2 regions of the Streptomyces sp. SDT5-1 genome follow, and region 2 is predicted to be linked to the other one. Evidence: riboswitches for the same ligand, from Rfam matches in the RefSeq annotation. Region 2 holds a riboswitch; the other holds the start of a gene.
What was found. Region 2 has a riboswitch for glycine ahead of gcvP (aminomethyl-transferring glycine dehydrogenase). Riboswitches for the same ligand answer to the same signal wherever they lie in the genome.
Positions count from the first base shown of each region.

Region 1 (15,487 bases), 3.9 Mb from region 2:
GTGGCTCGGGACGGCGCTGGGGGCCGGGGCGCTGGGGCTGGTGGCCGGGTTCGTGGTTCCGGCGCTCGGGGTCGCCGCCGGGGCGGGCCTGGTCCTGTACTTCGTCGGGGCGCTCGGCGCGCATCTGCGGGTCGGTGACCGGAGTTACGGTCCGTGGTCGTTCTGTTGCGCACTCGCTGTGGCCGCGCTGGTTCTGAGGGTAATTGTCTAGCTCTGGGCGTTTCGTGAGCCCCGGTTTTGGAATGCGTGGGGTATGGATTGGCGGAACAGTGGCGGCCGTACCGGGGTCGCGATAGCGGCGGTCGTCATGCTGGTGGGCGCGAGCGCCTGCGGCGGCGGTGACGGTGGTGGGCCCAAGGCGGACGGGGATCAGTCCGGGCGGACGAGTGCGAGTGAGAGTCCGAGCGCGGGCGACTCGCCGTCGTCGTCGCCGAGCACGTCCTCGTCGCCGAGCAGGTCGACGTCGAGCAAGGCGTCGCCCAGTACGACGAAGCCCAAGCCGCCGCCGATGCTCCTGGACAGCATCACTCCGCAGTCGGGCGCGACGGTCGGCGTCGCCATGCCGGTCTCCGTGGTGTTCACCAACCCCGTGGCGGCGAAGGCCCGCGCGAACGTCGAGAAGCACCTGAAGGTGAGCGCGTCGCAGCAGGTGAACGGCGCCTGGCACTGGTTCGGCGACCGGCGCGCCGACTGGCGCCCCCAGACGTACTGGCCCCCCGGTACGAAGGTGAAGGTCGACGCCGACATGAAGGGCGTCAGCAACGGCTACGGCCGCGTCGGCACGCACGGCTACACCCACACGTTCACGATCGGCGACGACGTCCGCGCGGACGTCTCCGTACCGGGCCACACCCTGAAGGTCACGAAGAACGGCCGGGCGATACGCACCCTGTCGATCAACGCGGGCAGCGAGAAGTACCCGACGTGGAACGGCACGATGGCCGTGATCGACAAGCAGCGCAAGGTCCACATGACCTCGTGCAGCATCGGGATCACCTGCGACAAGAACGACCCCGACTACTACGACCTGACGCTGCCCTGGGACGTCCACCTCACTCAGTCCGGCACGTACGTCCACTACTCGACCGGCGACCCGAACCCGGGCAGCGGCAGCGCCCGCGGCTCGCACGGCTGCGTCCACCTGTCGTTGTCCGACGCCAAGTGGTTCTACGACCAGGTGAAGCAGGGCGACCCGGTGACGATCACCGGCTCGCCCCGCGCGAAGGCCCCCGCCGACAACGGCTACGCGTCCTTCAACCTCAGCTGGAGCGACTGGCTCGCGGGCAGCGCGTCGGGGGAGGGCACGACCAGCGCCCTCCAGACCACAGGCCGGTAGGGGCTCAGCACTCGATGATGTTGACCGCGAGGCCGCCCCGCGCCGTCTCCTTGTACTTGACCGACATGTCGGCGCCGGTGTCCCGCATCGTCTTGATGACCTTGTCCAGGGACACCTTGTGCGAGCCGTCGCCGCGCAGCGCCATCTTCGCCGCGGTGACGGCCTTGACCGCCGCCATGCCGTTGCGCTCGATGCAGGGGATCTGGACGAGGCCGCCGACGGGGTCGCAGGTGAGGCCGAGGTTGTGCTCCATGCCGATCTCGGCCGCGTTCTCGACCTGCTCCGGGGAGCCGCCGAGGGCCTCGGCGAGCGCGCCCGCCGCCATGGAGCAGGCGGAGCCGACCTCGCCCTGGCAGCCGACCTCGGCGCCGGAGATCGAGGCGTTCTCCTTGAACAGCATGCCGATGGCGCCCGCGGTGAGCAGCAGGCGGACGACGCCGTCCTCGTCGGCGCCCGGCACGAAGTTCACGTAGTAGTGCAGGACGGCGGGGATGATGCCGGCCGCGCCGTTCGTCGGGGCGGTGACGACCCGGCCGCCCGCCGCGTTCTCCTCGTTCACGGCCATCGCGTAGAGGGTGATCCACTCCATGGCGTGGGCCACGGGGTCGCCCTCGGCGCGCAGCTTGCGGGCCGATCCGGCGGCGCGGCGGCGGACCTTGAGGCCGCCGGGCAGGATGCCCTCGTGGGACATGCCGCGGGAGACGCAGGCCTGCATGACGCGCCAGATGTCGAGGAGGCCCTCGCGGATCTCGTCCTCGGTGCGCCAGGCCTTCTCGTTCTCCAGCATCAGCGCCGGGATGGACAGGCCGGTCTCGCGGGTGAGGCGGAGCAGCTCGTCGCCGGTGCGGAAGGGGTACTTGAGGACCGTGTCGTCGGGGACGATCGGGTTCTCGCCCTCCACGGCGTCCTCGTCGACGACGAAGCCGCCGCCCACCGAGTAGTACGTCTTGGAGAGCAGCTCCTCGCCCTCGGCGTCGTACGCCCACAGCGTCATGCCGTTCGCGTGGTACGGCAGGGCCTTGCGGCGGTGCAGGATCAGGTCGTCGTCGAAGGAGAACGCGATCTCGTGGGCGCCGAGCAGGTTCAGGCGGCCCTTCTCCTTGATCGTCTCCACGCGCTCGTCGGCCTTCTCGACGTCGACGGTGCGCGGCGAGTCGCCCTCAAGGCCGAGCAGCACGGCCTTCGGGGTGCCGTGTCCGTGCCCGGTGGCGCCGAGCGATCCGTACAGCTCGGCGCGGACGGAGGCGGTGTGGGCCAGCAGGCCCTCGTTCTTGAGGCGCCGCGCGAACATGCGGGCCGCGCGCATCGGGCCGACCGTGTGCGAGCTGGACGGGCCGATGCCGATCGAGAACAGGTCGAAGACCGAGATGGCCACGGTGGGACTCCAAAGATGGTGGTAGACGCCGTTGTCTGCCGGACGTGCGGGAGTGCGGTGCGGTGGAAGCGGGCGGGGCACCGCGCTCACTGTTCTCCTGGTGGTTCCAGTGTGCGGGTGCCCCGTCCGGACGTACCTACGAAAGGGTACGTAATCCGGGCCGAATTACTTCAGGCCGGGGTACAGCGGGTGCTTCTCGGCCAGAGCGGTCACGCGGGCCTTGAGCGCCTCGGCGTCGTACGTCGGCTGGAGGGCGAGCGCGATGACGTCGGCGACCTCGCGGAAGTCCTCAGCCCGGAAGCCGCGGGTGGCGAGGGCCGGGGTGCCGATCCGGAGGCCGGAGGTGACCATCGGCGGGCGCGGGTCGTTCGGGACGGCGTTGCGGTTGACCGTGATGCCGACCTCGTGGAGGCGGTCCTCGGCCTGCTGGCCGTCGAGCTCCGACTCGCGCAGGTCGACGAGGACCAGGTGCACGTCGGTGCCGCCGGACAGCACGTTGACGCCCGCCGCGCGGGACTCCGGGGTCGTCAGACGCTCGGCGAGGATCTGGGCGCCCTCGATCGTGCGCTGCTGGCGCTCCTTGAAGTCCTCCGAGGCCGCGACCTTGAAGGAGACGGCCTTGGCCGCGATCACGTGCTCGAGCGGACCGCCCTGGAAGCCCGGGAAGACGGCCGAGTTCAGCTTCTTCGCGAAGTCCTTGTTGCGGGCGAGGATGATGCCGCCGCGCGGACCGCCGAGCGTCTTGTGCGTCGTGGACGTGACGACGTCGGCGTAGGGGACCGGGTTCGGGTGCAGGCCCGCGGCCACGAGGCCCGCGAAGTGCGCCATGTCGACCCACAGGTACGCCTCGACCTCGTCGGCGATGCGACGGAACTCGGCGAAGTCCAGCTGGCGCGGGTACGCGGACCAGCCGGCGATGATCACCTTCGGGCGGTGCTCCTTGGCGAGCCGCTCGACCTCGGCCATGTCGACCAGGCCGGCGTCGTCCACGTGGTACGGGACCACGTTGAACTGCTTGCCGGAGAAGTTCAGGCGCATGCCGTGCGTGAGGTGGCCGCCGTGCGCCAGGTCCAGGCCGAGGATGGTGTCGCCCGGCTTGGCGATGGCGAAGAGCGCGGCCTGGTTCGCGGAGGCGCCGGAGTGCGGCTGCACGTTCGCGTACTCGGCACCGAAGAGCGCCTTCACGCGGTCGATGGCGATCTGCTCGGTGACGTCGACGTGCTCGCAGCCGCCGTAGTAGCGGCGGCCGGGGTAGCCCTCCGCGTACTTGTTGGTGAGGACCGAGCCCTGGGCCTCCATGACGGCGGCCGGGGCGAAGTTCTCCGACGCGATCATCTCGAGCGTCGACTGCTGGCGCTTCAGCTCGGCGTCGACCGCGACGGCGACCTCGGGGTCGAGCTCGTGCAGGGATTCGTTCAGTACGGACATCGGTGGGGTCAGCTCCCGGAGAACTCGGTGTACTCGTCGGCGGAGAGCAGGTCCTTGGGCTCGTCGCTGAGCCGGACCTTGAACAGCCAGCCGCCCTCGAACGGAGCGGAGTTCACGAGCGCCGGGTCGTCGACGACGTCCTGGTTGGTCTCGGTGACCTCGCCGGTGACGGGGGAGTACAGGTCGGAGACGGACTTGGTGGACTCCAGCTCACCGCAGGTCTCGCCCGCCGTGATGGAGTCGCCGACCTCGGGAAGCTGGACGAACACGATGTCGCCGAGCGCGTTGGCCGCGTGCTCGGTGATGCCGACCGTCGCCACGCCGTCCTCGACGGCCGACAGCCACTCGTGCTCCTTGCTGTAACGCAGCTGCTGGGGGTTGCTCATGATGCGAATTCTCCTGTACGCGGGAAGGTGCTGGTGACAGAGGGGGAGACCCGGGCGGGCGCGGGCTACTTCTGACGCTTGTAGAAGGGCAGGGCCACGACCTCGTACGCCTCGTGCGTGCCGCGGATGTCGACACCGACACCGGCCGTGCCCGGCTCGGCGTGCGCCGCGTCCACGTACGCCATCGCGATCGGCTTGCCGAGCGTCGGGGAGGGGGCGCCGGAGGTGACCTCGCCGATCACCTGTCCGTCCGCGACGACCGACATTCCGGCGCGCGGCACGCGGCGGCCCTCGGCGATCAGGCCGACGAGCTTGCGGGGCGGGTTGGCCTCGGCCTTCGCGGCGGCCTCCTTGAGGGCGTCGTGGCCCACGAAGTCGTCGCCGTGCGAGGTCTTCTCGAACTTCACGACGCGGCCGAGCCCGGCGTCGAAGGGCGTGAGGTCCGTCGTCAGCTCGTGCCCGTACAGCGGCATGCCCGCCTCCAGGCGCAGCGTGTCCCGGCAGGACAGGCCGCAGGGGACGAGGCCGTGCGCGGCGCCCGCCTCGGTCAGCGCCTGCCACAGCTTCTCGGCGTCGGCGGGGGAGACGAACAGCTCGAAGCCGTCCTCGCCCGTGTAGCCGGTGCGCGCGATGAGCGCCGGCACGCCGGCGACGGTGCCGGGCAGACCCGCGTAGTACTTGAGGCCGTCCAGGTCGGCGTCCGTGACGGACTTCACGATCGTCGCGGAGTTCGGGCCCTGCACGGCGAGCAGCGCGTACGCGTCGCGGTCGTCGCGGACCTCGGCGTCGAAGCCGGCGGCGCGCTCGGTGAGGGCGTCGAGGACGACCTGCGCGTTGCCCGCGTTCGCGACCACCATGTACTCGGTCTCGCCGAGCCGGTACACGATCAGGTCGTCGAGGATCCCGCCGTCCTCGCGGCAGATCATCGTGTACCGGGCGCGGCCGGGGCCGACGGAGCCGATGTTGCCGACGAGGGCGCGGTTGAGCAGGTCCACGGCCTGGGGCCCGGTCACCGTGATCTCGCCCATGTGGGAGAGGTCGAAGAGCCCTGCCGCCGTGCGCACGGCGTTGTGCTCGTCGCGCTCGCTCGCGTAGCGCAGCGGCATGTCCCAGCCGGCGAAGTCGGTCATCGTGGCGCCCAGCGAGCGGTGCAGGGCGTCCAGTGCGGTGGTGCGGGTCATGGCTGGTGTGCTCCCGGTGGCATGACGGCGATGGCGGAGTCTCGGAACACGAGACGTCCTCCCCATCTGTCATCGGAACCTGAGAGGTTCGCCCCGAGGGGCTTGCACCTTGGGTGGGGGCGCCGTGTCACAAAGGCGCCCCACTTTTCAGATCTGCCTCGCCCGCGCGGTACGGGGCCTGAGAGATTCAAGGGAGGAACTTGCTCCTTCGGCGTCCGGGGACCGATGGGTACCCGGAACTCTCCCGCGCGGATTCAAGCGGCCGGTATGCAGTTGCGCGCACATCATTGCATGCCGGTCGGACAGGGAAACCCCTTGAGGGGCATTACCTTCTCTTTACACTCGAGGGGCAGGGGTGACGTGACCGAACGGGGAGGACGATCACGGTGCACAAGGCAGTGGCGGGGGCATACGCGGTGTCGGCATCGGCGCCGGCGGTCGCCGGGGTGCGGATTCCCGGCCAGCGCTCGGTGCGGGACCTGCGCGGGCGGCGCGGGCACACACCGCGGCGGCTCGCGTTCGCGGCGGGCGACCTGGTCGTGCTCTCGGGGCTGCCCGGCAGCGGCAAGTCGACGCTGATGCGGCGGGCCGTCACGGAGGTCCGCATCGACTCGCAGGACACCAGGGAGCGCTGGGCGGCCCGGATGCCGCGCTTCCTGCCGTACGCGCTGTACCGGCCGCTGGTCCGGATCGCGCACTACGCGGGGCTCAGGCGGGCGATGCGCTCGGGCGCGAGCGTCGTCGTGCACGACTGCGGTACGCAGGCGTGGGTGCGCCGCTGGGTGATCCGCACGGCGCGGCGGCGCGGGGTCGCCGTCCACCTGATGCTGCTCGACGTGCCGGAGGACACGGCCCTTGACGGCCAGCGGGAGCGCGGCCGCGGGGTGTCCCGGTACGCGTTCGCCCGGCACCGCCGCGCGGTCGGCGCGCTCGTCAGCTCGACCGAGCGGGGCGAACTGCCGGCCGGGATGGCGTCGGCGGTGCTGCTCGACCGGGCGGCGACGGAGGCGCTGGGCGGGATCACCTTCGGCGACGGCCGCTGAGGGCGGGGGACGCGCCGCGTACGTTTGTATGCACGGGCTAAGGTCGGGTGCGCGGGCGCGGACGGGTCCGCGCGGGCACAGCAGCGGGCAGAACAGCAGAGGTTGATGGCAGTCATGGAGTTCCCAGGCACCCCCGAGCCGGGTCACGGTCACGCCCAGGGGCACGAGGGCGCGTACGCGCACCCGGCGCAGGGCTGGCCCGCGAACGAGCTGGAGGAGATCCTCGCCGCGGCCCTCGGCCAGGACGCGGGCGGCTCGGCGGCGGGACGGATCGTCGAGGCGCTGGGCCGCAGCCATGTCTGGATCCCGCTGCCCAAGGGCGGTTCGAACGCCAGCCGCGATCTCGACCTGCCGAGCCTGGAGATCGAGGGACAGGCCTACGTCCCGGTGTTCAGCTCCGAGCAGCAGTTCATGGCGGTCACCGGCGGCCGGATGGACTGCACGATCGCCCCGGCCGTGGAGTTCGCCCGCGGGCTTCCGCCGCAGGTCGGCATCGCCGTGAACCCCGACGGCACGGTGGGCGTGCCGCTGCCGCCGCCGGCCGTCGCCGAGCTGGCCCGCAGCGGGCGCACCCCGCTCGACGGGCCCGCGACAGGCGGCCGTGTGGTGCTGTCGGAGCCGGACTGGCAGGTCGACCCGGTGGACTTCCTCGCGGCGGTGCGCGAGGAGTTCGAGGGGATCGGCACGGTGCTGAGCGCGCGGCGCTGCCTGGCGAAGGTGGAGGACACGGAGCCCTCCCTGTTCATCGGCGTGGAGCTGGCGCAGGCGGCCGGTGCGGCGGGGGCCGCGCGGGACCTGCCGCTGGACGCGCTGGGGCGCGCGCTGGGCCGGGTGCCCGTGCCGTGGGCCGTCAACATGGTGTTCCTGGACGTGACGCAGGACCCCGTCGCGGACTGGCTGCGTACACACGTACGGCCGTTCTACGTACGAGAAGGGTGACGGCGTCCGTCAAGTCGGTGTCAGTATCGCCGCTTAAGCTGGTTTCATGACGTGACCGGTCGGCGCTTCGCTTTCCGGCCATGTGTGGAACACGGACGTATTGAAGAGCCGAAGGGGCGGTTACGGGTGAGTGCGTCGGGCACGGCCGCGGCCGGACAGGTCGAGCACATGCTGCGCCAGGTGACTCCCGGGCGCTACGACGCGTACGAGGCGCTCCTCAAGGCCCTCGCCGACCCCGCGGCCGGGCAGGTCTGGATGCTGCTCTGGCACGGCCAGGCCGGATCCCCCGACGCCCAGTACGGGAACATGGAGGTGGACGGCTTTTCGTACGCCCCCTGCGTGACGTCCGCCCAGGAGCTCTCCGCCTCCGGCTGGTCCCGGGCGTACGAGGTGGTGAGCGGCGTCGACGCGGCGCGCACGCTGTACCCGGACCACTACGGGCTCTGGCTGAATCCGCACGCGCCGGGCGGCGGCGTCGGCATCCCGTGGCTGGATCTGCGCCGTATCGCGGGCGGCCTCGACCGCCAGCCCGCCGGGCCCCTGCGCCTGTCGGAACCCACGATCGAGATCCCCCAGTTCTACGCGGTGCTCACGCAGAACGCGCACCGGACGACGGCGGTCCGCTCGCTGCGCCGCGCATGGGTCCAGCCCGCGCTCGGCGCCCCGTACCTCGCCATCGGCCTCGACGTGTACGACACGTCGCCGGCGTCCGTGGACGCCGTCCGCGCGATGATGCAGCAGTCCATCCCCGCGGTCCCCGAGGGCCTCCCGGTCTCCACGGTCGCGATGTCGGACGAGTACGACCCCGTCGCCATGTGGCTCCGCCAGGCCCGCCCCTTCTACGACCGCGACGCGGCCCCCAGCCCGACGGGCTACGGCTACCCGCCCTCGCACGCCTGACCTCGTGTAGCCCGGTATGGGCAGGTTCCTCACCAACTGGTGGGGTCAAGGGCGGAGTTCACCCCTAACGCCCCAACTGCCCACCGTCCGACCCCCGTTCACGGCAGTCCGGATAACGGAACACCCCAGCCAGCATCACGTTTAGGCATCCTTTCGCCGTCAAGTCTGGCAACAGATCGCGCCCAGGTTGAAGACTCCCGCTCCAAGGGGGCTTCGCCTCTGTGTACGACGGACTGAACCAAGCCGCCACAGCGGCAAGTGCGGGCCGGTCACCGCCGGTTGAGAGGGGTCCCTGCCACGATGACGGCACCATTGCACGACACGAGCGCAGAAGCGGAACCGAGCGCACCGGTCGAGCCTGTCAAGGGAGACGGCGGCCGCAAGGTCGAGGGCCGGTCGCTCAAGCAGATCGCCTGGAACCGGCTCAAGCGCGACAAGGTCGCCCTCGGCGGTGGCATCGTTGTCGTCCTCCTCGTCCTGGTCGCGGTGTTCGCCCCGCTCATCGTCAGCCTGCTCGGCCACCCGCCGAACGAGTTCCACCAGGACAAGCTGGACGAGCTGACCAACCTGCCGAAGGGCGCGCTGGGCGGCGTCAGCGCCGATCACCTCTTCGGCGTGGAGCCCAACAAGGGCCGCGACATCTTCAGCCGCATCGTCTACGGCACCCGCGTCTCGATGCTGGTCGCCGTCCTCGCCGCGGTCGTCGCCGTCGTGCTCGGCACCTTCTTCGGCATCATCGCCGGGTACTTCGGCGGCTGGGTGGACGCGATCATCAGCCGCGTGATGGACGTGCTGCTCTCCTTCCCGCAGCTCCTCTTCATCATCTCCCTGGTCTCCGTGCTCCCCAACGACCTGCTCGGACTGACCGGCAGCGGCGTCCGCATCATGATCCTGATCATGGTGATCGGCTTCTTCGGCTGGCCGTACATCGGCCGGATCGTGCGCGGCCAGACGCTCTCGCTGCGCGAGCGGGAGTACGTGGAGGCGGCGCGCAGCCTCGGCGGCGGATCCCGGCACATCCTCTTCCGCGAACTGCTGCCGAACCTGGTGGCGCCCATCACCGTGTACACCACGCTGATGATCCCCACCAACATCCTCACGGAGGCGGCGCTCAGCTTCCTCGGCGCCGGTGTCCGGCCGCCGACCGCCTCGTGGGGCGGCATGCTGCGGGACGCGCTCGGCACCTACGAGCACGACCCGATGTTCATGGTCTTCCCTGGCGTGGCGATCTTCATCACCGTGCTGGCCTTCAACCTCTTCGGGGACGGCCTGCGCGACGCGCTCGACCCCAAGGGCACCCGATAGACACCCAGTTCACTGCCCCTGCCGTCCCGTCAGGAGCACTCCCTGTATGTCCCCCATGGCCCTGCGGCCGCAAGGCCGGGGGCCGCGAATCCCGGAGGATGCGAGAAGAATGCCCAAAGGTTTCCAGAGTCGACGGATGACGGCCGCCGCGGCCCTCGTGGCCGCCTCGGCGCTCACGGTCACCGCCTGTGGCGGTGGCGGCGACAGCGACGACAAGTCGAAGGGCGCCGGCTACAACGCCGCCATCGGCAAGATCGCCAACAAGTCGACCAAGACGGGCGGCACGCTCCGCATGGTCGCCAAGCAGGACCTGGACAGCTTTGACCCGCAGCGCGCCTACTTCGGCATGGCGTGGGACTTCATGCGGTTCTACAACCGCACCCTGGTCACGTACGACACCAAGCCGGGCGCCGCGGGCAACGCGCTGGTCCCCGACATGGCCAAGGACATGGCCAAGATCACCGATGGCGGCAAGACCTACACGTACCAGCTGCGTGACGGTCTGACCTGGGAGGACGGCTCCAAGCTGACCTCCAAGGACATCAAGTACGGCATCGAGCGCATCTGGGCGGACGACGTCATCACCGGCGGTCCCGTCTACCTGAAGCAGGTCCTCGACCCCAAGGGCGAGTACAAGGGCCCGTACAAGGACAAGTCCAAGGACAAGCTGGGCCTGAAGGCGATCGAGACGCCCGACGACAACACGATCGTCTTCCATCTCCCGCAGCCCAACAGCGACTTCGAGCAGATGCTCGCCATGCCGTCCGGCTCCGCCGTGAAGGCCTCGGCCGACACCCGCGAGAAGTACACGACCAAGCCGCTCTCCAACGGCCCGTACAAGATCCAGTCGCACAAGGCGAACAAGTCGATCGTGCTGGTCCGCAACAAGGCGTGGAAGAAGTCCTCGGACCCGAACAACCCGGCGCTGCCCGACAAGATCACGGTCGCGATCAACAAGAATCTCGAAGAGAACGACAAGAACCTGATGGCCGGCGAGTACGACGTCGACCTCAACGGCACCGGCATGACCCAGTCCGGCCGCACCACCGCCGTGACCGACCACAAGGCCGACGTCGACAACATGCAGACGCCGTTCGTCCGTTACGTCGCCCTGGTCACCACGACCAAGCCGATGGACAACGTCAACTGCCGCAAGGCCGTCTTCTACGCCACCGACTTCAAGAGCCTCCAGCAGACCCGCGGTGGCGAGGTCGCGGCCGGCAAGATCGCCAACAACCCCTTCCCGAAGGCGGTTCCGGGCCACGACGACTCGTACGACCCGTACGGAGTGGTGGCGCGCAAGGGCAAGCCGGACCTGGCCAAGGCCAAGGAAGAGCTGAAGAAGTGCGGCAAGCCGAGCGGCTTCTCGACCGTGCTGACCGCGCGCAGCGACCAGCCCGGTGAGGAGGACGCCGCCGAGGCGCTCCAGGAGCAGCTGGGCAAGGTCGGCATCAAGCTGACCATCGACACCTTCTCCGGTGCCGACGCCTCCTCGATCTCCGGCGACCTGAAGAAGGTCAAGGAGCGCGGCTACGGCATGACGATGAGCGGTTGGGGCCCGGACTTCAACACCGGCCAGGGCTACGGCCAGCCGCTGTGGGACAGCCGCTTCATCCAGAAGACCGGCAACTACAACGAGTCGCAGATCGACGACCCGAAGATCGACAAGATGTTCGACGACGCGCTGAAGACGACCGACAAGGCCGAGGCGAAGAGCATCTACACCGACATGGGTCACCGGATCCTCGACCAGGCCTACTGGATGCCGTTCATCTACGAGGCCAACATCACCTGGCGCGGACCGCGTCTGACGAACGCGTACTCGGCTCCCGCCTGGAGCGGTCGCTACGACTACGCCAAGCTCGGCGTGACCAAGTAGCACTCGCCGATTCGCTGAAACACCAGCCGATACCCGCCAGTCCGAAGGGCAGGTGATGGTCCCGGCAGGCGGCCGGACCCCGCAACCCGAGGTCCGGCCGCCCAGGGGCCGCGCACAGTGCTTGCTTACCTCATCCGGCGCTTGAGCGCCGTCATTGTGATGGTGCTGATCGTCTTGCTGACGACGTTCGCCATCTTCTTCCTGCTGCCGAAGTGGTCCGGGCAGGACGTCGCCACGCTCTTCGCGGGCAAGGCCACATCGCCGGAGCAGCTTGCGGGCATCCGCGTCAAGCTCGGTCTCGACGACCCGCTGCTCGTGCAGTTCTGGGACTTCATCCGGGCGATCCCGATGGGCCGCGACTACGTCTCCGGCGGCAGTGTGACCCACTGCCCGGCGCCGTGCCTCGGCTACTCCTTCCGTACGGAGGAGCCGGTCTGGGACACCATCACCGCCGCCCTGCCGGTGACCGTCGCGCTCGCCGCCGGCGCCTGCGTCCTGTGGCTGGTCGGCGGCGTGGCCGTCGGCGTCGTCTCCGCGCTGAAGCGGGGCACGATCTGGGACCGCAGCGCGATGATCGCCGCGCTCTCCGGCGTCTCCATGCCGATCTTCTTCACCGGCATGGTGATGATGGGCATCTTCGTCCACAGCCTGGGGCTCATCAAGATCAGCGACAACCTGTCGAGCGACCAGTCCATCGGCACCTGGATCGAGACGCTGATCCTGCCGTGGATCGCCCTCGCCTTCCTGCAGGCGGCGATGTACGCCCGCCTCACCCGGGCCACCATGCTCGAGGTCATGGGCGAGGACTACATCCGTACCGCCCGCTCCAAGGGCCTCGGCGAACGGGCCGTCATCACCCGGCACGCGCTGCGCTCCACGATGACGCCGATCCTCACCGTCTTCGGTCTCGACCTGGGCGTGCTGATGGGCGGCGCCATCCTGACGGAGTCGACCTTCGGGCTGAAGGGCGTCGGCTTCGAAGCCGTCAACGCCGTCGAGGCCAAGGACCTCCCGGTGATCCTGGGGGTCACCCTGGTCATGTCGCTGGCCATCGCCGTGGCGAACCTCGTCGTCGACATGATGTACGCCGTGATCGACCCCCGAGTGAGGCTGGGATGAGCGAGCAGATCAACACCGGGACCGCAGTGGGCGAGCCGTTCGCGGCCGACTCCCGGCCGCCCTCCGCCTTCCTCGAGGTCCGCGACCTCAAGGTGCACTTCCCCACCGACGACGGCCTCGTGAAGTCCGTCGACGGCCTGAACTTCACGCTGGAGAAGGGCAGGACCCTCGGCATCGTGGGCGAGTCCGGATCCGGCAAGTCCGTGACCTCGCTCGGCATCATGGGCCTGCACACGGTCGGCCAGTACTCCAAGCGCCGGGCGCAGGTCTCCGGCGAGATCTGGCTGGACGGCGAGGAACTGCTGTCCTCCCCGGCGGACAAGGTGCGCAGGCTGCGCGGCCGCGAAATGGCGATGATCTTCCAGGATCCGCTGTCGGCCCTGCACCCGTACTACACGATCGGCAAGCAGATCGTGGAGGCCTACCGGGTCCACCACGACGTCGACAAGAAGGTCGCGCGCAAGCGGGCCGTCGAGATGCTCGACCGCGTCGGCATCCCGCAGCCCGACAAGCGCGTCGACTCCTACCCGCACGAGTTCTCCGGCGGCATGCGCCAGCGCGCGATGATCGCGATGGCGCTCGTCAACAACCCCGAACTCCTCATCGCCGACGAGCCGACCACCGCGCTCGACGTCACGGTGCAGGCGCAGATCCTCGACCTGATCCGCGACCTCCAGAAGGAGTTCGGCTCCGCCGTCATCATGATCACGCACGACCTCGGGGTCGTCGCGGAGATGGCCGACGAACTGCTCGTGATGTACGGCGGCCGGTGCGTCGAGCGCGGCACCGCCGAACAGGTCTTCACCGCGCCCCAACACCCGTACACCTGGGGCCTGCTGGGCTCGATGCCGCGCATCGACCGGGAGCAGACCGACCGGCTCACCCCGGTCAAGGGCTCCCCGCCCAGCCTCATCAACCTGCCGAGCGGCTGCGCCTTCAACCCGCGCTGCCCCTACGCGGACGTGCCCAAGGACAACATCACGCGCACCGAGCGCCCCGAACTGCGGGAGGTCGGCTCCGGCCACTTCTCGGCCTGTCACATGTCGGCCGGGGAACGCGAGCGGATCTGGAACGAAGAGATTGCGCCGAAGCTGTGACGGACGCCAAAGGACCTGACACCGAGATGACGCCCTCCACGATTCCCCAGCAGGCGACGACCTCTCCGGACGCCGCGGCCGGTGAGCCGCTGCTCAAGGTCGAAGGGCTGGTCAAGCACTTCCCGATCCGCAAGGGCCTGCTCAAGCGGCAGGTCGCCGCCGTGCAGGCGGTCGACGGGCTCTCCTTCGACGTCCGCGCGGGGGAGACCCTCGGGGTCGTCGGCGAGTCCGGCTGCGGCAAGTCGACGATGGGCCGGCTGATCACGCGGCTTCTCGAACCCACGGGCGGGCGCGTCGAGTTCGAGGGCAAGGACATCACGCACCTCGGCACCGGTGGCATGCGGCCGCTGCGCCGCGACGTGCAGATGATCTTCCAGGACCCGTACTCCTCGCTGAACCCGCGCCACAACATCGGCACGATCGTCGGCACGCCCTTCCGCCTCCAGGGCGTCAAGCCGGAGGGCGGCGTGCGCAAGGCGGTCCAGGAGCTCCTGGAGAAGGTCGGGCTCAACCCCGAGCACTACAACCGCTACCCGCACGAGTTCTCCGGCGGCCAGCGCCAACGCATCGGTATCGCACGGGCGTTGGCCCTGCGCCCGAAGCTGGTCGTCGCCGACGAGCCGGTCTCGGCCCTCGACGTGTCGATCCAGGCCCAGGTGGTCAACCTCCTCGACGACCTCCAGGACGAGCTCGGCCTCACGTACGTGATCATCGCGCACGACCTGTCGGTAATCCGGCACGTCTCGGACCGCATCGCGGTCATGTACCTCGGCAAGATCGTGGAGCTCGCCGACCGCGACGACCTCTACTCGACGCCGATGCACCCGTACACGAAGGCGCTGCTCTCCGCGGTGCCGGTCCCGGACCCCAAGCGCCGCGGCGCCAAGAGCGAGCGCATCCTGCTGCGCGGCGACGTCCCGTCTCCGATCGACCCGCCCACCGGGTGCCGTTTCCACACCCGGTGCTGGAAGGCGACGGAGCTCTGCGCGACGAAGGAGCCCCCGCTGCTCCAGCTCGGCACGGGCCACCAGGTGGCCTGCCACCACCCGGAGAACGCCCCCGACCAGGCCCCCGAGGACACGAAACTCCTCCAGGTGGCCAAGGAGGCGATCGACGTCATCACGGTCCCGAAGACGGTGGCTCCGCCGGAGGACGGGAAGCCTCCGACGGACGGTGAGCCTCCGGCGGACGAGCCGACGTCGGACTGACGGAAGGCCCGTCCGCCCACTTCCGCGGTCGGCGTGTACATGGCCCGAAAGGGTCATGTACACGCACACCCCCTCGCGGCAGAGTTCCGCTGTCCGTTACACCGGAACCCGCTCGAAGGGACGCCCCATGGCACTATCCCGTTCGGCACGCCTGGCCGCGCTCACCGTAGCCGCCGCCTCGTTCTGTCTGATCGCCGCCGCTCCCGCCCCCACCCCCGGCTCCGACGGCGTCGGCGACCCGTACTTCCCGCAGCTCGGCAACGGCGGCTACGACGCCCGCCACTACGCCCT
Region 1 covers NZ_CM125963.1:5,730,935-5,746,421, forward strand. Annotated here, with positions in the region: gene ACTWJ8_RS26525 (DoxX family protein) at 1-211, shown strand, start outside; gene ACTWJ8_RS26530 (L,D-transpeptidase) at 308-1,336, shown strand; gene ACTWJ8_RS26535 (L-serine ammonia-lyase) at 1,341-2,711, opposite strand; gene glyA (serine hydroxymethyltransferase) at 2,877-4,139, opposite strand; gene gcvH (glycine cleavage system protein GcvH) at 4,148-4,525, opposite strand; gene gcvT (glycine cleavage system aminomethyltransferase GcvT) at 4,591-5,706, opposite strand; glycine riboswitch at 5,763-5,863, opposite strand; glycine riboswitch at 5,864-5,963, opposite strand; gene ACTWJ8_RS26555 (AAA family ATPase) at 6,093-6,749, shown strand; gene ACTWJ8_RS26560 (enhanced serine sensitivity protein SseB) at 6,864-7,688, shown strand; gene ACTWJ8_RS26565 (enhanced serine sensitivity protein SseB C-terminal domain-containing protein) at 7,815-8,588, shown strand; gene ACTWJ8_RS26570 (ABC transporter permease) at 8,889-9,893, shown strand; gene ACTWJ8_RS26575 (ABC transporter substrate-binding protein) at 10,003-11,772, shown strand; gene ACTWJ8_RS26580 (ABC transporter permease) at 11,890-12,891, shown strand; gene ACTWJ8_RS26585 (ABC transporter ATP-binding protein) at 12,888-13,988, shown strand; gene ACTWJ8_RS26590 (ABC transporter ATP-binding protein) at 14,015-15,196, shown strand; gene ACTWJ8_RS26595 (M1 family metallopeptidase) at 15,324-15,487, shown strand, end outside.
Region 1: it holds a riboswitch for glycine, as region 2 does, so the genes downstream of both, gcvT (glycine cleavage system aminomethyltransferase GcvT) here and gcvP (aminomethyl-transferring glycine dehydrogenase) in region 2, are expected to answer to the same signal.

Region 2 (15,487 bases):
GTAAGTTCCGACCTGCACGAATGGCGTAACGACTTCTCGACTGTCTCAACCATAGGCCCGGTGAAATTGCACTACGAGTAAAGATGCTCGTTTCGCGCAGAAGGACGGAAAGACCCCGGGACCTTTACTACAGTTTGATATTGGTGTTCGGTTCGGCTTGTGTAGGATAGGTGGGAGACTTTGAACCCGGTACGCCAGTATCGGGGGAGTCGTCGTTGAAATACCACTCTGGTCGTGCTGGATGTCTAACCTGGGTCCGTGATCCGGATCAGGGACAGTGTCTGATGGGTAGTTTAACTGGGGCGGTTGCCTCCCAAAGGGTAACGGAGGCGCCCAAAGGTTCCCTCAGCCTGGTTGGTAATCAGGTGTTGAGTGTAAGTGCACAAGGGAGCTTGACTGTGAGACCGACGGGTCGAGCAGGGACGAAAGTCGGGACTAGTGATCCGGCGGTGGCTTGTGGAAGCGCCGTCGCTCAACGGATAAAAGGTACCCCGGGGATAACAGGCTGATCTTCCCCAAGAGTCCATATCGACGGGATGGTTTGGCACCTCGATGTCGGCTCGTCGCATCCTGGGGCTGGAGTCGGTCCCAAGGGTTGGGCTGTTCGCCCATTAAAGCGGTACGCGAGCTGGGTTTAGAACGTCGTGAGACAGTTCGGTCCCTATCCTCTGTGCGCGTAGGAATATTGAGAAGGGCTGTCCCTAGTACGAGAGGACCGGGACGGACGAACCTCTGGTGTGCCAGTTGTTCTGCCAAGGGCATGGCTGGTTGGCTACGTTCGGGAGGGATAACCGCTGAAAGCATCTAAGCGGGAAGCCTGCTTCGAGATGAGTATTCCCACCCCCTTTGAGGGGTTAAGGCTCCCAGTAGACGACTGGGTTGATAGGCCGGATCTGGAAGCACCGTGAGGTGTGGAGGTGACCGGTACTAATAGGCCGAGGGCTTGTCCTCAGTTGCTCGCGTCCACTGTGTTGGTTCTGAAACCACGAACAACCGTCGAAGCCGTCAAGGCTGCGGCTCCGGTTGTGTGTTTCATAGTGTTTCGGTGGTCATAGCGTGAGGGAAACGCCCGGTTACATTCCGAACCCGGAAGCTAAGCCTCACAGCGCCGATGGTACTGCAGGGGGGACCCTGTGGGAGAGTAGGACGCCGCCGAACTCATATTGCAAGGAAAGCCCGGACCGGGATACGGTCCGGGCTTTTCTGCGTTTAATGGGGAGGCGCCGACCGCCCCCCTTGCTCTCGCCCCTCGACACGGAGGGTAAAGTCAGGGGGCATCGTTGGTTCGTTCCCCACAGGAGGCCCCCGGGTGGAGGTCCAGGAGACCCGTGTTCAGACGGACAGGGTCCTCACCATCCCGAACATCCTCAGCATGGCGAGGCTCGTCGGCGTACCCCTCTTCCTGTGGCTCATCCTGCGCCCTGAGTTCGGGGGCCCCAAGAGTGACGGCTGGGCGTTGCTCGTGCTCGCGCTGAGCGGCGTCAGCGACTATCTCGACGGGAAGCTCGCGCGGCGCTGGAATCAGATCAGCAGCCTTGGGCGGCTGCTCGACCCGGCCGCCGACCGGCTCTACATTCTGTCCACTCTGGTCGGTTTGACCTGGCGTGACATTCTGCCCATTTGGTTGACCGCCGTACTTTTGGCGCGTGAACTGGTTCTTCTGGTGATGGTGGGGATCCTCAGGCGGCACGGCTATCCGCCGCCGCAGGTGAACTTCCTCGGGAAGGCCGCTACGTTCAACCTGATGTATGCGTTCCCCTTGCTGCTTCTCAGTGACGGATCGGGATGGATCCACGAACTCGCGGCCGTTTTCGGGTGGGCGTTCGCCGGATGGGGTACGACACTGTATTGGTGGGCAGGGATCCTCTACGTAGTACAGGTCCGCCGGCTTGTCCGGGCGGACACCAAGGCCGATTGAGCTCGCCATTGCGCGTTGGCGGAGGCCAGATGGGCCGCAGTGAGAACTGCGGGCCATTCCGGACGGGCGAAGTCGGCTAGACCGTCGTCTCTTCAAGGAGGACGCTTCCGACATGAAGGCCGTCGTGATGGCCGGAGGCGAAGGCACTCGTCTTCGCCCCATGACCTCGAGCATGCCCAAGCCGCTCCTGCCGGTGGCCAATAGGCCGATCATGGAGCATGTACTCAGGCTGCTCAAGAGGCATGGGCTCAGCGAGACCGTGGTCACCGTGCAGTTCCTGGCGTCTCTCGTCAAGAACTACTTCGGTGACGGCGAAGAGTTGGGAATGGAGCTCACCTATGCAAACGAGGAGAAACCGCTCGGCACCGCCGGCAGCGTGAAGAACGCCGAGGAAGCGCTGAAGGACGACTCTTTCCTCGTCATCTCGGGTGACGCCCTCACCGATTTCGACCTCACCGAGCTCATCGAATTCCACAAGGAGAAGGGTGCGCTCGTCACGGTCTGTCTGACCCGAGTGCCCAACCCGCTGGAATTCGGAATCACCATCGTCGACGAGGAAGGAAAGGTCGAGCGCTTCCTGGAGAAGCCGACCTGGGGGCAGGTCTTCTCCGACACGGTGAACACGGGCATCTACGTCATGGAGCCCGAGGTCTTCGACTACGTCGAACCAGATGTTCCGGTCGACTGGTCCGGAGACGTCTTCCCCCAACTGATGAAGGAAGGCAAGCCCATCTACGGCTATGTCGCCGAGGGCTACTGGGAGGACGTCGGCACACACGAGAGCTATGTGAAGGCGCAGGCCGACGTTCTCGAAGGAAAGGTCGACGTCGAACTCGACGGGTTCGAGATCTCGCCCGGCGTATGGGTCGCAGAGGGCGCGGAGGTGCACCCCGACGCCGTGCTCCGCGGGCCGCTCTACATCGGCGACTACGCCAAGGTCGAGGCCGATGTCGAGATCCGCGAGCACACCGTCGTCGGCTCGAACGTCGTCGTGAAGAACGGCGCCTTCCTGCACAAGGCCGTCGTGCACGACAACGTCTACATCGGGCAGCACTGCAATCTGCGCGGCTGCGTCGTCGGCAAGAACACCGACATCATGCGGGCCGCGCGGATCGAGGACGGCGCGGTCATCGGCGACGAGTGTCTGGTGGGCGAAGAATCGATCGTCCAGGGCAATGTGCGGGTCTACCCGTTCAAGACCGTGGAGGCCGGCGCCTTCGTCAACACGTCGGTGATCTGGGAGTCGCGCGGGCAGGCCCATCTGTTCGGGGCCAGGGGCGTCTCCGGGATCCTGAACGTCGAGATCACGCCCGAGCTGGCCGTAAGGCTCGCGGGGGCGTACGCGACGACCCTGAAGAAGGGGTCGACCGTCACGACCGCGCGTGACCACTCGCGTGGTGCGCGGGCGCTCAAGCGGGCCGTGATCTCCGCGTTGCAGGCCAGTGCCATCGACGTACGGGACTTGGAGAACGTGCCGCTGCCCGTGGCGCGGCAGCAGACCGCGCGGGGCAGCGCCGGCGGGATCATGATCCGTACGACGCCGGGGGTGCCGGACTCCGTCGACATCATGTTCTTCGACGAGCGCGGAGCCGACCTGTCGCAGGGCAGTCAGCGCAAGCTCGACCGCGTGTATGCGCGGCAGGAGTACCGCAGGGCGTTCCCCGGGGAGATCGGTGACCTGCACTTCCCGTCGAGCGTCTTCGACTCGTACACGGGTTCTCTGCTGCGGAATGTCGATACGACGGGGATCGCCGACGCCGGTCTCAAGGTCGTCGTCGACGCGTCCAACGGCAGCGCCGGGCTCGTGCTGCCCAGCCTGCTCGGGCGGCTCGGCGTCGACTCGCTGACGATCAACCCGGGGCTCGACGAGTCGCGGCCCACCGAGACCGCGGACTCGCGCAGGGCAGGGCTCGTACGGCTCGGGGAGATCGTGGCGTCGGCCCGGGCCGCGTTCGGCGTGCGGTTCGACCCGGTCGGCGAGCGGCTCTCGCTCGTCGACGAGAAGGGGCGGATCGTCGAGGACGACCGGGCGCTGCTCGTGATGCTCGATCTGGTCGCCGCGGAGCGCAGGAGCGGGCGGGTCGCGCTGCCCGTGACCACGACACGTATCGCCGAGCAGGTCGCGGCGTACCACGGGACGCAGGTCGAGTGGACGACGACGTCGCCCGACGACCTGACGCGCGTGGGGCGCGACGACGGGACGATCTTCGGTGGTGACGGCAAGGCCGGGTTCATCATTCCCGAGTTCAGCAGCGTGTTCGACGGGGCCGCGGCGTTCGTGCGGCTCATCGGGCTCGTGGCCCGTACGCAGTTGACGCTCAGCCAGATCGACGCGCGGATTCCGCGGGCGCACGTGCTCAAGCGGGATCTGGCGACGCCGTGGGCCGTCAAGGGCCTGGTCATGCGCCGCGTCGTGGAGGCGGCGGGCGAGCGGTCCGTCGATACCACCGACGGCGTGCGGGTCGTGGAGGCCGACGGGCGCTGGGTGATGGTGCTGCCCGACCCGGCGGAGGCGGTCACGCATCTGTGGGCCGAGGGCCCGGACGACGCCTCGGCCCAGCAACTCCTCGACGAGTGGTCGGCCGTGGTGGACAGCGCGGGACGCTGACGCGCGGATACCCGCTGCTCGGCGCCCATTTCGGGCGCCGGGCAGCCGGTCGGTGGCGTCGTCGGGTGCTACCAGTGGGGTCGTTGGGTAGTGGGGGCCACGACGTGCGACGATGTGCGGCATGCCGCAGCAGCCCCCCAATCGGAGCACCCCAGAGCGCCCCTCGCGCCCCGACGCCTCCATGTCGCTGCTGACCAACGTCATGGACCACAGCCTGGACGACGGGTACGCGGAGGCCACCGCGCGCAAGAAGGCGCTGGGGCAGAGCGGTCTCCCGAAGACGCTCCGGGCGAAGTTGGGGCTCGCGGCGGGTCTCGTACTCGCGGCCCTCGTGGTGACAGTCGGTGCGGCGCAGGCCCGTGTGGCCGCGCCCGTGGTGGCCAAGGAGCGCGAGGAACTCATCGACCGTATCGACAAGGAGACCGAGTCCGCCGACAGGCTGGAGGGCGAGGTCGACTCCTTGCGCGGTCGGGTGGGGGAGATGCAGCGCGAGGCGCTGAAGAAGCACGGCGGCGAGCAGGGCGAGTTGGCGGGGATGCTCTCGGGCGCCGTCGCCGTGCACGGCCCCGGAGTGAAGCTCGTCGTCGACGACGCCAAGTCGGCCTCCACGGGCGACGGGAGCGGCCCCCGCGAGAGCAACGGTTTCTCCGACACCGGCCGGGTACGCGACCGGGACATGCAGCGGGTCATGAACGGCCTGTGGCAGTCCGGCGCCGAGGCCATCAGCATCAACGGGCAGCGCCTCACGTCGCTGTCCGCGATCAGGGCGGCGGGTGACGCGATACTGGTCGACAACAAGCCGCTGGTGCCGCCGTACACGGTGCTCGCGGTGGGGGACGGGCAGAAGCTGAGCACCCGGTTCCAGAACAGCCCCGACGGTCTCTATCTGCACGCGTTGCAGGAGAACTTCGGGGTCAGGACCAGCATTTCGGTTCAGGACGACGTCCGACTTCCCGCCGCACCCAGCGTGATCGTACGTACAGCACAGCCGAGAGCAGAGCAGAAGGGCACATCGTGATCGCCGTACTGGGCCTCGTCGTGGGAGTCGTGGTCGGTCTTTTCGTCCGGCCCGAGGTTCCGGCGGTTGTTGAGCCTTACCTTCCGATCGCCGTCGTAGCGGCGCTCGACGCGGTGTTCGGCGCGCTGCGCGCCATGCTGGACGGGATCTTCGACGACAAGGTGTTCGTCGTGTCGTTCCTGTCGAACGTGGTCGTGGCCGCGCTGATCGTCTTCCTGGGCGACAAGTTGGGCGTCGGCGCCCAGCTGTCGACCGGTGTCGTCGTGGTGCTCGGCATCCGCATCTTCTCCAACGCGGCCGCGATCCGGCGGCACGTGTTCCGGGCGTGAGGCCGATGAGTCAGGACGAGAACGCAGAGAACGCCGAGAACACGGAGTCCGCGGAGAGCCGCGAGAACCGTCAGGACGGCGAGGGCCGCGAGCAGTTGCGCAGGGAACTGCCGGCGGAGGTCCCGCCGGAGGCCCGTACGGAGAAGGCGAAGGCGCAGCAGGTGCCCGAGCCGGAACCCGAGCCCGCGCCGGCCGAGCGCGAGGAGGCCGAGGCCGAGCGGCCAGACGCGGCGGGTTCGCACGTCGAGGAGCCGGAGCTGACCGGAAGGCAGCGGCTCGTGAAGGGTCTGTGGCCGCCGCGCGCGTCGCGCGCCCAGCTCATCATGGCCGTGCTGCTGTTCGTGCTGGGGCTCGGGCTCGCCATCCAGGTGCGGTCCACCAGCGACAACAGCGCGCTGCGCGGTGCCCGTCAGGAGGATCTTGTCCGCATTCTCGATGAACTGGACGATCGAACTCAGCGTCTTGAGGATGAGAAGCAAGGTCTCGAGGACCAGCGGTCCGAGCTGGAGAGCAGTTCGGACCAGGCGAACGAGGCCCGCAAGCAGACGGCCGAGAAGCAGAAGCAGCTCGGCATCCTCGCGGGCACGACCGCCGCGCAGGGCCCCGGGATCACCATGACCGTCACTGACACGAAGGGGGCCGTGGAGGCGGACATGCTGCTCGACGCGGTCCAGGAGCTGCGCGCTGCGGGCGCGGAGGCGATCCAGGTGAACGGGGTCCGCGTCGTGGCCAACACGTATCTGACGGACGGCAGTGGCGGGAAGGGGGTCAGTGTGGACGGGCACGACATCAGTCGCCCCTACCGGTTCAAGGTCATCGGCAAGCCGCAGGACCTCGAGCCGGCCCTGAACATCCCCGGAGGTGTGGTGCAGACGCTGGAGAAGGAGCAGGCCACGGTGGACGTGCGCCGTTCGGACAAGATCGTCGTAGATGCCTTGCGATCCGCGCAACGGCCTGATTACGCTCGGTCGTCCTCCGAGTGAGGCGGAGGTGCATGGTGAACACCGTGCGAGGGCATGACGTTGCGGGGGGTCGCCGCAGCAAGGGTGGGGTGCGTGGTGGAAACTGTTTGGCGGATACGGACGTTGTGAGGGTGTCCGTGTCATTGATGTACGCGATGTACGCCGATGTGTGCAGTCAGGGTTCGTCCTGCCCCACGGGCGGGTCTGTTTCGGTCAAGGGGAATCGCCCGTGAAGTTGTTTGCGAAGTTGTTCGGCAAGAGCGCACGTGAGGACAACCGTCATCGTGCGCCGCGCCAAGGAGACGCGCCGGAGACCCAGGTGGGCGAGCGCCCGCTGTTCCGCGACCAGGTCGCGGGAGACAATTCGGGCGGACAGGGCGCGTCGTCTGTTGACCCTGCCGGTTCCGGCCGCATAGGTTTCGGAGAACCGTCAACCTCAAGTACGGGTGGAGAGTTCGGCATGTCGGCCCTGGTGTGTACGAGGTGCGGAAACCGGAACGGGGAGAACAGCCGGTTCTGCTCCAACTGCGGTGCGCCGCTGCGCGGTGGCGCGGCGCCGGAGGGGCCGTCCGAGACGACGTCCACGATCTCCATCTCCGGCCTCGAGTCCTACGACCCGGAGGCGACGGGCCAGACGCAGCTCCCGGCCCTCTCGCCCGAGGCGCAGGCTGCCGTCGACGCCCTGCCGCTGGGCTCGGCGCTCCTGGTGGTGCGGCGCGGTCCGAACTCGGGCAGCCGCTTCCTCCTGGACGGCGAGCTGACCACCGCGGGCCGGCACCCGCAGAGCGACATCTTCCTGGACGACGTGACCGTGTCGCGCCGCCACGTGGAGTTCCGTCGCCTCCAGGACGGCTCGTTCACCGTCGCCGACGTCGGCAGCCTCAACGGCACGTATGTGAACCGTGAGCGCATCGACTCGGTGACGCTGAACAACGGGGACGAGGTGCAGATCGGCAAGTACCGGCTGGTGTTCTACGCGAGCCAGCGCGGTATCTGAACCGTCCGCGACCCTTCAGGAAGGTCCATGCTGCACACGACGAGTGGCGGCGCCCCGAGCGGCGCCGCCACCACGGACAGTCGGCTGATGAGCATCGGCACCGTACTGAACGTGCTCCGAGAAGAGTTTCCCGAAGTCACGATTTCCAAGATCCGGTTCCTGGAGTCCGAGGGCCTCGTCGAGCCCCGGCGCACGCCTTCCGGGTACCGGAAGTTCAGCTCCGACGACGTCGAGCGGCTGGCCCACGTGCTGCGCATGCAACGGGACCACTACCTGCCGCTGAAGGTCATCAAGGAGCAGCTCGACGCCATGGAGCCGGGCGAGAGCCTGACCGTGCCCGCGCCGGGACGCCCCGGCGACGCGGAGGGCGGCGCCGAGGTGCCGACGGCCGCGCGGGTCGGGCGGGACGAATTGCTGGCGGCCGTCGGCGTCGAGGAGCACGAGCTCGACGAATGGGAGTCGTACGGGCTCCTCACTCCACTGCCGGACGGCGGCTACGACGCGTCCGCCGTGTCGGTCGCCGAGCTGATCGGCGAGCTGGCCCGGTTCGGCATCGGGCCGCGCCACCTGCGGGTCATGCGGGCGGCCGCGGACCGCGAGGCGGGCCTCGTGGACCAGGTGGTGGCGCCGCTGAAGGTGCACCGCAACCCGCAGACGCGGGCGCACGCGGAGGCCCGCGCGAAGGAGCTGGCCGGCCTCACGGTGAAGCTCCATTCCGCCCTCGTACAGACCGCGCTCGGGGTGCGTCTGCCCTGATCGTGGGCGCGGGTGAGCGCCGATGGCCCGGCCCTCGGTGGATCCCCGACTACCCAAACCGGCCGGGCACGTCCTAGGGTTGCTGTGTGAACGAGCTCGACGTCGTAGGTGTCCGGGTCGAAATGCCCTCCAACCAGCCGATCGTGCTCCTGCGTGAAGTGGGAGGCGAACGGTACCTCCCCATCTGGATCGGACCGGGGGAGGCGACCGCGATCGCCTTCGCCCAGCAGGGCATGGCGCCCGCGCGTCCGCTGACGCACGACCTGTTCAAGGACGTCCTTGAGGCGGTCGGCCAGGAGCTCACGGAAGTGCGCATCACGGACCTGCGCGAAGGCGTCTTCTACGCGGAACTGGTGTTCGCGAGCGGGGTCGAGGTCAGCGCCCGCCCGTCCGACGCCATAGCCCTCGCGCTGCGCACCGGAACGCCGATCTTCGGCAGTGACGGGGTCCTGGACGACGCGGGGATCGCGATCCCCGACGAGCAGGAGGACGAGGTGGAGAAGTTCCGCGAGTTCCTCGACCAGATCTCTCCCGAGGACTTCGGCACCAACAGCCAGTGACCGTGCGGCCGGCGACCGGCTTCCGGTCGTCGAGCGGCGGCTGCCTCAAGACATTCGGCTAGCCTTTCCCGGCGGTGGGTCACGGGAAACCACTCTTAGGGTGATTATCACTCGGCGTGCCGAGTGTGGCGTTCGTTGACGCACCCCCTGTGACTGCCTACCGTCGATGAGGCAGGTCAAAGAGGAGGTCGGCGTGAGAAGCAGCGGCGACGGTACGGCGACGGGCGGTCCGTACCGGTTTCACGGCAGCGCGGCCGATCACACTCCGCAGCGCCCGCAGGCCGTGCCTGTGGTGGCGGGGGACAGCGGCTCGGTCGCTTCGCAGCAGCTGGGATACCGGGGACCGACCGCGTGCGCGGCGGCCGGCATCACCTACCGGCAGCTCGACTACTGGGCCAGGACCGGACTCGTCGAACCGTCCGTGCGCGCGGCGTACGGATCGGGGACGCAGCGGCTCTACAGCTTCCGGGACGTCGTCGTCCTCAAGGTCGTCAAGCGCTTCCTGGACACCGGCGTCTCGCTCCAGAACATCCGGACCGCGGTGCAGCACCTGCGCGAGAGCGGCTTCCGGGACCTGGAGCGGATGACGCTCATGAGCGACGGCGCGACGGTCTACGAGTGCACGTCGCCCGACGAGGTGCACGATCTGCTCCAGGGCGGGCAGGGCGTCTTCGGGATCGCCGTCGGCGTCGTCTGGCGCGACGTGGAGGCGGCGCTGTCGCAGCTCCACGGAGAGCGCGTGGACACCGGCGAGACGATCGTGCCGCCGAACCCCACGGACGAGCTGGCGAGGCGGCGCAACCGGGCCGTGTGAGGGCCGATCGGCCGCGTTGTCAGTGCCGTAGGGCAGCATCGGACATGTGAGAACAGCGCCCACGATCCTGCATCTCGACATGGATGCCTTCTACGCCTCGGCGGAGCAGGCGGCCAAGCCGAGCCTGCGCGGGAAAGCGGTGGTCGTGGGCGGCCTCGGCCCGCGCGGCGTCGTGGCCACGGCGTCGTACGAGGCGCGGAAGTTCGGGGTGCACTCGGCGATGCCGATGGGGCAGGCGCGCCGGCTCGCCCCGCATGCCGCGTACCTCGTGCCGCGCTTCCGGCTGTACCGGTCGATCAGCGAGCAGGTGATGGGCCTCCTGGGGGCTCTCTCGCCGTTGGTGGAACCCCTGAGCCTGGACGAGGCGTTCGTGGATCTGGAGGCCGGTGAGGCGGCCTGGGACGCCGATTCCGCGGAGGCCGTCGGGTACCGGCTGCGGGCGGACATCCGGCGGGTGACGGGTCTGACCGGTTCCGTGGGGCTCGCCGCGTCCAAGATGCTCGCGAAGATCGCCTCAGAGGAGGCCAAGCCGGACGGTCTCGTGCTGATACGCCCCGGCACCGAGCGCGAGCTGCTCGGCCCGCAGTCCGTGCGGATCCTGCCGGGTGTCGGGCCCGCGACGGGGGACCATCTGCGGCGTGCCGGGATCCTCACCGTGCAGGAGATCGCCGAGGCGGGCGAGGACGAGATGGTGCGGCTCCTGGGCAAGGCGCACGGCAGCCACCTGTACGAGATGGCGCTGGCGCGCGACGAGCGTCCCGTGGTCGCCGAGCGGGACTCGAAGTCGGTCTCGGTCGAGGACACGTACGACGTGGACATCCACGACCGGGTGCGGGTGCGCATGGAGGTGCGCAGGCTGGCCGACCGGTGCGTGGAGCGGCTCAGAGCCGCCGAGCGGTCGGGGCGGACGGTGGTGCTCAAGGTGCGGCGCTACGACTTCTCGACGCTGACGCGGTCGGAGACGCTGCGCGGGCCGACGGACGATCCGGGAGTGGTGCGGGAGGCGGCCGCGCGGCTCCTGGAGTCCGTGGACACGACGGGTGGCGTGCGGCTGCTCGGGGTCGGCGTCAGCGGCCTCGCGGACTTCACGCAGGAGGACCTGTTCGCGCAGTTCGCCGCGGCCGAGGAGGAGGCCGCCGCGGCAGCGGGGGAGCCGGAGGGCGCCGAGGTGCCGGCCGAGCCCGTGCAGGCGGTCGAGCCGGAGCCCGAGCCCGCCGAGCGGCGGTGGCTGGCCGGGCACGACGTGCGGCACACCGAGTTCGGGCCCGGCTGGGTGCAGGGGAGCGGCCTGGGGCGGGTCACGGTGCGCTTCGAGACGCCGTACGCGGCGGTGCCGGGCCGCGTGCGGACGTTCCGGGTCGACGATCCGGAGCTGGTGCCCGCGGAGCCGCTGCCGCTGGTGGAGGGCGGCGAAAGGGAGAGGGCTCAGGCCGGGTCGTCGTCGGCGCCCGCGACCTTGCCGAACGTGACGTCGGACGACTGAGGGGCCGTGATGTCGAGACCGTAGTGGTCGTAGAGCTGGAGTTCCTGCTCGGGGGAGAGGTGGCGGCCCACGCCGAAGTCGGGGGAGTCCTTGATGAGGGAGCGTTCGAAGGGCACCCGGAGCGTGCCGTCGACGAGTTCGCTGGGCTCGAGCGGGACGAAGGCGTCGCGGCTGAACAGGCCGGTCCGTATCGCCGCCCACTCGGGGACGCCCGTGGCGTCGTCCAGGTACACCTCGTCGATGGTGCCGATCTTGGCCCCGTCGCGGTCGAAGGCCTTGCGGCCGATCAGATTGCGCGGATCGACATCGGTCTGCACGGGCCCTCCAACTGATCGCGCGGATCGCAATGACCGCAACTGGTCTGTAACCACTACGAAAGAGCACATTGGGGAAGGCGGCCACTCGAGGGCTCGGGCCATGTCGCCGCTGGTAGGCTGGCAGATGGCTGTTGACCCCGTGCGGGAGAGTCCTCCGGCAGTCGTCGGGGGCGCCGAAGGAGCAAATCCTCCCCGGAATCTCTCAGGCTCACGTACCGCACGGACGAGGTCACTCTGGAAAGCAGGGCGGGGTGCACGGTTTCCGCTCTCACCGACGGTGCAAGCCGGTGTGTTCCGTGTTCTCGCGGGGTGGGCCGGTGAAGCTCTCAGGTTGAGATGACAGAGGGGGAGGCCGTCCGGGTACCCGCGCCGTGGTGCCCCTCGTAGGTCGCAATGACCAGGAGGCCTCCGCAATGACCGCCAACCGTATTCCGCTCTCCCACCTGGAGCGGGGAATCCCCTTCGAGCAGCGTCACATCGGTCCCGACGACGCCGCTCAGGCCAAGATGCTCGCGCAGGTCGGTTACGGCTCGCTCGACGAGCTGACCGCGGCCGCGGTGCCGGATGTGATCAAGAGCGCCGAGGCGCTGAACCTTCCGGACGCCCGCAGCGAGGCCGAGGTGCTCGCCGAGCTGACGTCGCTCGCCGAGCGCAACCAGGTGCTCGGCTCGATGATCGGCCTCGGCTACTACGGCACGTTCACGCCGCCGGTGATCCTGCGCAACGTCATGGAGAACCCGGCCTGGTACACGGCCTACACGCCGTACCAGCCGGAGATCTCGCAGGGCCGCCTGGAGGCGCTGCTCAACTTCCAGACCATGGTCGCCGAGCTGACCGGGCTGCCGACCTCGGGCTCCTCGCTGCTCGACGAGGGCACCGCCGCCGCCGAGGCCATGGCCCTCTCGCGCCGCGTCGGCAAGGTCAAGAACGGCGTGTACGTCGTCGACGCCGACGCCCTGCCGCAGACCATCGCCGTGATCCAGACGCGCGCCGAGCCCACGGGTGTCGAGATCGTCGTCGCCGACCTGAGCGAGGGCATCCCCGCCGAGGTCGCCGAGCGCGGCGTCGTCGGCGTGCTCGTGCAGTACCCGGGCGCCTCCGGTGCCGTCCGCGACATCAAGCCCGTGATCGACCAGGCGCACGAGCTGGGCGCCATCGTCACCGTCGCCGCCGACCTGCTGGCTCTGACGCTGCTGACCTCGCCCGGTGAGCTGGGCGCGGACATCGCCGTCGGTACGACGCAGCGCTTCGGCGTCCCGATGGGCTTCGGCGGTCCGCACGCCGGATACATGGCCGTGCGCGAGAAGTTCGCGCGCTCCCTGCCGGGCCGCCTCGTGGGCGTCTCCGTCGACGCCGACGGCAACAAGGCGTACCGCCTCGCCCTCCAGACCCGCGAGCAGCACATCCGCCGCGAGAAGGCGACCAGCAACATCTGTACGGCGCAGGTGCTGCTCGCCGTCATGGCCGGCATGTACGCCGTCTACCACGGACCCGACGGGCTGAAGTCCATCGCGCGGCGCACCCACCGCTACGCCACCCTGCTCGCCGCCGGGCTCACCGCGGGCGGCGTCGAGCTCGTGCACGGCGCGTACTTCGACACCGTCACGGCGCGCGTGCCGGGGAAGGCCGCCGAGGTCGTCTCCGCCGCGCGCGAGGCCGGTGTCAACCTGCGCCTCGTCGACGCCGACCACGTCTCCGTCGCCTGCGACGAGACCACCACGCGCGAGCAGCTGGGCGCCGTGTGGAACGCCTTCGGCGTCGAGGCCGACATCGAGGCGCTGGACGCCGAGGTCGAGGAGGCGCTGCCGGCCGGGCTGCTGCGCGAGGACGAGTACCTCACGCACCCCGTCTTCCACCAGTACCGCTCCGAGACCGCGATGCTGCGCTACCTGCGCCGGCTCGCCGACCGCGACTACGCGCTCGACCGCGGCATGATCCCGCTGGGCTCGTGCACCATGAAGCTCAACGCGACGACCGAGATGGAGCCGGTGACCTGGCCCGAGTTCGGCCAGCTGCACCCCTTCGTCCCGGCCGAGCAGGCGCAGGGCTACCTGACGCTCATCCGTGAGCTGGAGGAGCGGCTCGCCGAGGTCACCGGCTACGACAAGGTGTCGCTCCAGCCGAACGCCGGTTCGCAGGGCGAGCTGGCCGGTCTGCTCGCGGTCCGCGGCTACCACCGGGCGAACGGCGACGAGCAGCGCACCATCTGCCTCATCCCGTCCTCCGCGCACGGCACGAACGCGGCGAGCGCCGTGATGGCCGGCATGAAGGTCGTCGTCGTGAAGACCGCCGACGACGGCGAGGTCGACATCGAGGACCTGCGCGCCAAGATCGAGCAGCACGCCGAGCAGCTCGCCGTCCTGATGATCACGTACCCGTCGACGCACGGCGTCTTCGAGGAGCACGTCGCCGACATCTGCGCCGCCGTGCACGACGCGGGCGGCCAGGTCTACGTCGACGGCGCGAACCTCAACGCGCTGGTGGGCCTCGCCAAGCCGGGCCGCTTCGGTGGCGACGTCTCGCACCTGAACCTGCACAAGACCTTCTGCATCCCGCACGGTGGCGGCGGTCCCGGTGTGGGCCCGGTCGGCGTCCGCGAGCACCTCGCCCCGTACCTGCCGAACCACCCGCTCCAGCCGGCCGCGGGCCCGGAGACGGGCGTCGGCCCGATCTCCGCCGCACCGTGGGGCTCCGCCGGCATCCTGCCGATCTCCTGGTCGTACGTGCGGCTCATGGGCGGCGAGGGCCTGAAGCGGGCCACGCAGGTGGCGGTGCTCTCCGCGAACTACATCGCCAAGCGCCTCGAGCCGCACTTCCCGGTGCTCTACACGGGACCCGCGGGACTCGTCGCGCACGAGTGCATCGTGGACCTGCGCCCGATCAGCAAGGCGACCGGCGTCAGCGTCGACGACATCGCCAAGCGCCTCATCGACTACGGCTTCCACGCGCCGACCATGTCGTTCCCGGTCGCGGGGACGCTGATGATCGAGCCGACGGAGAGCGAGGACATCGAGGAGCTCGACCGGTTCTGCGACGCGATGATCGCGATTCGCGGCGAGATCGAGCGGGTCGCGTCCGGCGAGTGGCCCGCCGAGGACAATCCGCTGCGGAACGCTCCGCACACGGCGGGGATGCTCGGCGGCGAGTGGGACCACGCGTACAGCCGGGAAGAGGGTGTCTTCCCGGCCGGTGTGGTCGCCTCGGACAAGTACTGGCCGCCGGTCCGGCGCATCGACCAGGCGTTCGGCGACCGGAACCTGGTGTGCTCCTGCCCGCCGATCGACGCCTACGAGGGCTGATGTTCAAGGGGACTGCGCGGCCCTCGGTCGCGCAGTCCCGCTCGGCGGCCCGCTAGGCCGCCGTCACCACCGTGCCCAAGGGGCGGTGCGGGGCGATGATCCTGCCGTTGGGCAGCAGTTCGCCGGTGTCCTCGAAGAGCAGGACCCCGTTGCAGAGGAGGCTCCACCCCTGCTCGGGGTGGTGAGCCACGGGGAGCGCTGCTTCCCTGTCCTCGGATTCCGCTGTCGGGCAGGATGGCTGGTGCTGGCACATGGATGGGATCTTTCGCTGCGAAGTTGTCTCTATGACGTGGGCTGTGCTTGCTGTGCTGATGGTGCTCGACGTGCCGCGGCTTGAAGGAATGTTCATGGCCGCCCCCCGATGTCGTGAGTTCTGGAACCCAGTGTTGCCCTGTGGACGTCAATCCGCAGGGATTTCCTTGCAGC
Region 2 covers NZ_CM125963.1:1,783,765-1,799,251, reverse strand. Annotated here, with positions in the region: rRNA gene ACTWJ8_RS08480 (23S ribosomal RNA) at 1-951, shown strand, start outside; rRNA gene rrf (5S ribosomal RNA) at 1,042-1,158, shown strand; gene ACTWJ8_RS08470 (CDP-alcohol phosphatidyltransferase family protein) at 1,310-1,918, shown strand; gene ACTWJ8_RS08465 (sugar phosphate nucleotidyltransferase) at 2,031-4,526, shown strand; gene ACTWJ8_RS08460 (DUF881 domain-containing protein) at 4,639-5,544, shown strand; gene ACTWJ8_RS08455 (small basic family protein) at 5,541-5,873, shown strand; gene ACTWJ8_RS08450 (DUF881 domain-containing protein) at 5,879-6,856, shown strand; gene ACTWJ8_RS08445 (FHA domain-containing protein) at 6,978-7,832, shown strand; gene ftsR (transcriptional regulator FtsR) at 7,860-8,588, shown strand; gene ACTWJ8_RS08435 (bifunctional nuclease family protein) at 8,675-9,148, shown strand; gene ACTWJ8_RS08430 (MerR family transcriptional regulator) at 9,342-9,962, shown strand; gene ACTWJ8_RS08425 (DNA polymerase IV) at 10,009-11,445, shown strand; gene ACTWJ8_RS08420 (PRC-barrel domain-containing protein) at 11,388-11,762, opposite strand; glycine riboswitch at 11,895-11,990, shown strand; gene gcvP (aminomethyl-transferring glycine dehydrogenase) at 12,176-15,061, shown strand; gene ACTWJ8_RS08410 (DUF5999 family protein) at 15,114-15,314, opposite strand.